DNA from 2 places in the Pseudoalteromonas sp. SR43-7 genome. Region 1 is predicted to be linked to the other one. Evidence: predicted binding sites of a transcription regulator. Region 1 holds the regulator's gene; the other holds the start of a gene.
The links. The regulator FliA, encoded in region 1, starts transcription of late flagellar genes. The targets are predictions, from matches to a motif close to CTAAAGNTNNNNNNNNNNNNGCCGATA.
Positions count from the first base shown of each region.

Region 2: pomA (flagellar motor protein PomA) is a predicted target of FliA. The motif match lies at 1,871-1,897, and genes of this name have one in related genera.

Region 1 is NZ_JACJDY010000016.1:42,704-46,127, reverse strand. Features, by position in the region: gene H5087_RS13065 (protein phosphatase CheZ) at 1-525, opposite strand, end outside; gene cheY (chemotaxis response regulator CheY) at 543-926, opposite strand; gene H5087_RS13055 (RNA polymerase sigma factor FliA) at 967-1,677, opposite strand; gene H5087_RS13050 (MinD/ParA family protein) at 1,704-2,564, opposite strand; gene flhF (flagellar biosynthesis protein FlhF) at 2,557-3,424, opposite strand, start outside.
Region 2 is NZ_JACJDY010000043.1:5,532-8,955, reverse strand. Features, by position in the region: gene dxs (1-deoxy-D-xylulose-5-phosphate synthase) at 1-397, opposite strand, end outside; gene ispA ((2E,6E)-farnesyl diphosphate synthase) at 503-1,390, opposite strand; gene H5087_RS19830 (exodeoxyribonuclease VII small subunit) at 1,393-1,635, opposite strand; gene pomA (flagellar motor protein PomA) at 1,957-2,724, shown strand; gene H5087_RS19820 (flagellar motor protein MotB) at 2,727-3,424, shown strand, end outside.

The sequences.
Region 1 (3,424 bases):
TTGACCTGTTAAGTCTTGATAGTCTTGAGCCATTAGTACATTTGTCATTAAGCTTTGAAGCTCATCAGTCTTATGATGAGAGTTGTTCATAAACTTATCGATGCTATGGCAAAGTTGCTTAAACTCACCAAGCTCAATCTCGCGGCTCATTAAACGATCCCATGTCGGTTTGATATGAGATATTTCGTCCGCTAACTGTTGGGCTATAGGAAGACTCGCTTCCACTGCATCCATTGTTTTATTAGCCGCATTTTCTGTCATTTCTATAACATAATTAAGCCGCTTTTTAGCATCTGGAATCGCATCTGTCGTTATATCAGTTAAGCGAGTATCAAGCTCAAAACTTTTAAGGGCTTCGTGCAGTTGACGAGTCAACTTTCCAACTTCAGCAAATAATTCAGATTGCTCTTTAGAAGCAGCCTCTAAAATCAACTGATTTGCTTTGTCTTGCTCATCATTTTCTAAAAAAACAACGAGCTGACGAGCTTGTTCTAACGTTATTTGAGGCGCAGCTGGTGCTGGCATAAGCCTCTCCCCCATCATTAGCCTAAGCGTTCAAATACTTTTTCTAATTTAGTTTTTAATGTTCCAGCCGTAAATGGCTTAACAATATAACCATTCACGCCAGCTTGCGCCGCAGCTATTATTTGTTCTTTTTTAGCTTCTGCCGTTACCATTAATACAGGGATATGTTTTAACTTCTCGTCTGCACGTATTGCTCTTAAAAGATCAATACCCTGCATTCCAGGCATATTCCAATCCGTAACTACAAAATCAAACACTTGATTTTGCAACATAGGCAAAGCTGTAGACCCATCATCAGCTTCTTGAACGTTAGTGAAACCTAAGTCACGTAACAGGTTTTTTATAATGCGTCTCATCGTTGAAAAATCATCAACTACAAGAATTTTCATGTTTTTATCCAAAACATCCCCCAGTGAGGTATTAACCTTTGTTTACTTACTACTAATTTATCCAGTCATTGATTTTAGCTTTAAGCTTAATCATCGCCTGACCATGTATCTGACTTACACGCGATTCACTTACATCGAGTATATGTCCTATTTCTTTTAAATTCATTTCATCGTTGTAGTACAAAGAAAGCACCATTGCATCACGCTCTGGTAATGACTTAATTGCACTTAGCAAAGACTCATTAAACCTATCATTTTTAACATTATTAAAAGGTTTATCTTGTGCTAAATCTTGGCCTACAGGAGTAATAACATCCTCATCTACACCAAGGTCTTCAATGCCTAATATTTTACTCGTATTCGCATCATTTAAAATATGATGGTACTCATTGAGCGAAATTTCAAGTTTTTCAGCAACTTCTATGTCCGTTGGTTCGCGGTTCAGACTACTTTCGAGCTCAGTAATTGCTTCTGCAACTTGCCTGTTTTTACGGTGAACTGAACGAGGAGCCCAATCACCACGGCGCATTTCATCAAGCATAGCACCGCGAATACGAATACCTGCAAAAGTTTCAAAGCTTGCGCCTTTTGTTGCATCAAAGTTTTTCGAAGCTTCTATTAAGCCTATCATTCCTGATTGAATTAAATCATCAAGTTGAACGCTAGGTGGTAATCGAGCAATTAGATGACATGCCACTTTTTTAACAAGTGATGCATGCTTCTCAACAATCACATTTAAATTTTGTGTTGATTGATATCCCATAGCTCTATTCACCAGTGTTGTCATAATTAACCGTTTACTAGTTTCTCAATGAAAAACTCTAAATGCCCAGATGGTTGGTTGGGTATTGGCCATTTAACTGCTTTTGTTGCCAGCGTTTTAAACGCAAGAGCGGCTGGCGAATTTGGAAAGAGCTCTACTATTACTTTTTGACGACGTGTTGCTTTGCGCATATTTTCATCATAAGGAACCGTTGCTACTAGCTCCATTGATACATCTAAAAAGCGGTCGGTAACTTTAGATAGCTTTGCAAACAATTCAGTGCCTTCACGCATACTGCGCACCATATTGGCAACAATTTTAAATTTATAAACGCCGTGCTCACGACTTAATACTTTAATAAGTGCGTAAGCGTCGGTTATTGATGTCGGCTCATCGCATACAACAACCATTACATCTTGCGCTGCACGCGAGAAGCTCAGTACCATGTCTGAAATACCAGCAGCTGTATCTACAATTAAAATATCAAATTCGGTATTCAATTCGCTAAACGCACGAATTAGCCCAGCATGCTCAGATGGTGATAATTCAACCATACTTTGCGAACCCGATGTAGCGGGTACAATTTTAATTCCTGCAGGGCCTTCAACTAAAATTTCATCAAGCTCACATTCACCAGATAAGACATGTGACAAGTTACGCTCTACACGTAAACCAAGCATCACATCACAGTTTGCTAAACCCAAGTCAGCATCCAGCACTAATACTCGATTACCTTGCTGCCCAAGCGCAATAGCTGTATTTAGAGAAACATTTGTTTTCCCTACTCCACCTTTACCACCGGTTACAGCGATAACTTTTACGCCGTTGTTATTGTTTTGACTCATTTTGCGCAGGCCGCTTGCTTGATCTAATACTGTGTTAATCATACATCCCTACTGTGCTTGGCGCCACTGCTTGGTGCCTTGAATGTTGTTCTTTTGTTCTTTTTAAATATAATTGCTCAGCCTTTTTAACTAGTTTCTCAGCATTTGCAACACGAATATCCTCTGGCACTCGTTGACCATTAGTAAGATACCCTATTGGAAGGCGATTTTGAATCGCAATACTAATAATCTCACCCAAACTTAATGATTCGTCTAACTTAGTGAAAATACAGCCACTTAACTGTACTTTTTTAAAGTGACGTACAGTTTCTTGCAATACATTAATTTGTGCTGTCGCGCTAAGTACTAAGTAGCTGCGAATATCTACACGTTGGTTACGCATTAACGTGTTTAATTGCTCAGTTAAACGTAAATCTCGCTGGCTCATACCTGCTGTGTCAATTAATACTAGACGTTTATTTCGTAAATGATATAAAACTTCAGCTAATTCATTAGCATCTTTAACTTGCTTAACACCACAACCAATAATACGACCATATGTTGCAAGTTGTTCATAAGCACCAATTCTGTATGTATCAGTGGTTATTAACGCCACTTTATCGGCACCATATTTTTGTGCGCCTAGAGCTGCAAGCTTAGCAACAGTCGTTGTTTTACCCACACCTGTTGGACCCACTAACGCATATACACCACCTTGGCGAAGTATTTCATTATTGGTTGTTTGCATTTGATCTTCGACCATAGTTAACAATGCTTTCCAACCTTGCTTACGAGACACATCATCAGGTACAAAACATGCCATTTGCTGTGCTACTTCTTTATCGATACCCATACCGACTAAACGGTCAACCATACAAGCGCGTGTTGGATCGCGACGCGCCATATCTTGCTGCATCAAGCCT
Region 2 (3,424 bases), on a different contig from region 1:
TACCTAAGGCAGCTGAAATAGAGGTGCTTGAATGGCCTACGCTAAACGTATCGTATTGGCTTTCATCGCGAAAAGGAAAAGGGTGCAAACCGTCTTTTTGGCGAATAGTGTGCATTTGGTCGCGACGACCTGTAAGGATTTTATGTGGATAAGCTTGGTGACCCACATCCCAAACTAGGCGATCGTCTGGAGTGTTATAAACATAATGTAGCGCAACGGTTAGTTCAACCGTCCCTAAACCAGACGCTAGATGACCGCTACTTTGCGATACTGAGTTGAGTAAATAATCGCGCAGCTCATTGCTAAATGCAGGGAGTTTGTCTTGCGCTAAGTCACGCAATTGGGCTGGCTCGTCAACCAAATTAAGTAATGGATACTTGCTACTATCAAGTGTCATGGTTTTATATATATCCTTCGCTAACATTAATTCATTCAAAGCTTTTACGAATAATTAATGTTGAGTAATAATGTCAGTGCTAATTGCAATACGTATGAGCAAAAATTAGTGGTCACGCTCAATTAGGTAATTTGCTAGCGACGCAAGAAGTGTTGTGTCAGCATCTATATTTGCCAACGCTTCATGGGCTTGTTGTATTAAATTTTGCGCCTTTTCTTTAGCGCCTAGCATACCTAATAACGCCGGATATGTCGCTTTATTCGCGGCAATATCGGAGCCTTGTGGTTTACCTAAAGTAACCGTATCGCCTTCAACATCTAAAATGTCGTCGTGTACTTGAAACGCCAGCCCTATAGCATACCCAAAAATGCTTAAATTTTCTAAGGTTTGTTGATCTGCCTTTTCACTGCACAGTGCACCAAGTGTAATTGCACAATTAATTAAAGCTCCGGTTTTTAGCTTATGTATTCGCTCAAGCTCTTGTACGGTAATTACTTTATCTGTTGCTGCTATGTCAAGACCTTGTCCGCCTACCATGCCCTCAAGGCCTGATGCGTTGGCAAGCGTAGCAATCATTTTTACTTGTGTTTGCGACGAGCATGTAAATTTGTGATTCGCAATAAGCTCAAAGGCGAGTGTTTGTAGGGCATCACCGGCTAAAATTGCATTTGCCTCGCCAAATTCTATATGGCAAGTAGGGCGGCCACGGCGTAAGTCGTCATCGTCCATAGCGGGCAAATCATCATGAACTAGCGAATAGCTATGGATACACTCAATTGCAGCTGCAAGTACATGTAAGTCTTGCTGGTTTGCACCGAGCATTTTACCTGTAGCATAAACTAAAAATGGACGTAATCTTTTACCGCCATTAAATAATCCATACTGGGTGGCGTTCTTGACTGTTTCTTCAGTATCGAGAGGCTGTTTAAAATGCTGTTGTAAGGTCGCTACTACATCTTTTTGAGCACGTTCGATATAATTATTTATGCTCACAGCTATTCCATATCATTATCAAAATTCGTAAGAACTGACTTTTCGCCATTCCCCATCAAAATTGATACTTTTTGTTCTGCTTGCTGTAATTTACCTGATGAAGCACTTGCTAATGCAATTCCACGCTCAAATTGCTTTAACGATTGCTCAAGCGATAAGTCACCTTGTTCCATGTCACTAACGATTGTAGATAATTCTTCTAGTGCTTGTTCGAAACTTAAGTTTTCAGGTTTTTTAGTCGCCATCTTTATTTCAGCTTACATAATAAATTTAGGGGTCAATTTTAGGGGGAATGCTAAACTAGGTCAAAGGATGATATTGGTTTTTTACCTTTATAACGTTAAATTATATTTCAAGTGTATTAATAAAGCCTTAATAGCGGTCTGTTAGTTTAATAAATCAATTGATAATTAGGTAGCCCTTATAACTTGATCTAAAATAGTGCTAAAGGCTGCTTTTTATGTTTATTTATAAAAATGGCTTAAGCAATTCAATATGTTGCCGATAAGCAGTTAATAATAAAAGTTTATGATAAGGCCATTAAGCATGAAACTTCTGGAGGAAATGTGGATTTAGCAACCATAATCGGGATCCTAGGCGCAATTGGCTTAATTGTCATGTCTATGTTTATGAGTAGTAGCGGTGAAATGGCTATGTTTGCCGATGCTCCTTCTAGTGTAATTGTATTTGGTGGTTCACTTTTCATTGTTTTATCAAATTTCACCATGTCACAGTTTTTGGGTATAGGTAAAGTTGTTGCTAAAGCGTTTATGTTTAAAATTGAAACGCCAGAAGAACTTATTGAAAAAGCAGTAGAACTTGCTGATTCAGCTCGTAAAGGGGGCTTTTTAGCACTCGAAGAAGCTGAAATCCCAAATCCATTTATGCGCAAAGGCGTCGACATGCTTGTTGATGGCCATGACGCAGATGTTGTTCGCGCCACACTTCAAAAAGACATCTCTTTAACCACGACTCGACATGAAATGGGCGCAGGCTTATTTAAGTCATTAGCCGATATTGCACCAGCAATGGGAATGATTGGTACTCTAATTGGCTTAGTTGCAATGTTATCTAACATGGATGACCCAAAAGCAATTGGCCCGGCAATGGCGGTAGCGCTTTTAACAACTTTATATGGTGCGTTTTTAGCCAATGTTGTGGCAATTCCTATTCAGGTAAAACTTGAACTGCGTAAAGACGAAGAGGCTATGAATCAGCGTTTAATTTTAGATGCTATTTTAGGTATACAAGATGGCCAAAATCCAAAAGTAATCGAAGGTATTTTGAAAAATTACTTAGCTGAATCTAAACGAAAAGTAGATACCGAGGAGTAATTATGTCTGATCAAGAGTGCAAATGCCCACCACCAGGCCTACCAGCATGGATGGGAACGTTTGCCGATTTAATGTCACTGTTAATGTGCTTTTTTGTACTCTTGCTTGCGTTTTCAGAAATGGATGTACTTAAGTTTAAACAAATTGCGGGCTCTATGAAGTTTGCTTTTGGTGTGCAGAATAAAATTGAAGTAAAAGATATCCCTAAAGGTACCTCTGTTATTGCTATGGAGTTTACCCCAGGCAAACCAGAACCCACTCCAATAGAAACTATTCAACAACAAACAGTAGAAATGACTCAACAAATGTTAGAGTTTCAGGCTGGAGATGAAAGCTCAGCTGGCGGCAGGCAAGAACAACGCGGGGACAAACGTGGTGGCGAATCTCGTAGTACTTCTCAAGAGCAATCGTCAGAGCAAGCAACTTCAGCTGCGGATCAAGAACAAACTAATGAGCTTGTTAAAAAAATAGCGCAACAACTCGAAAAGCAAATAATAGATGGCGCGATTGAGCTTGAATCTTTAGGGCAGCAAATAATTATTCGTATTAGAGAGAATGGTTCATTTCCCTCAGGTAGTGCATTTTTACAACCTAAGTTTAAACCCATAATTCAAGATATTGGTGAGCTGCTAAAAGATGTACCTGGCGAAATTACTGTATCTGGCCATACCGACGATTTTCAGGTATCGAATGAGTTATA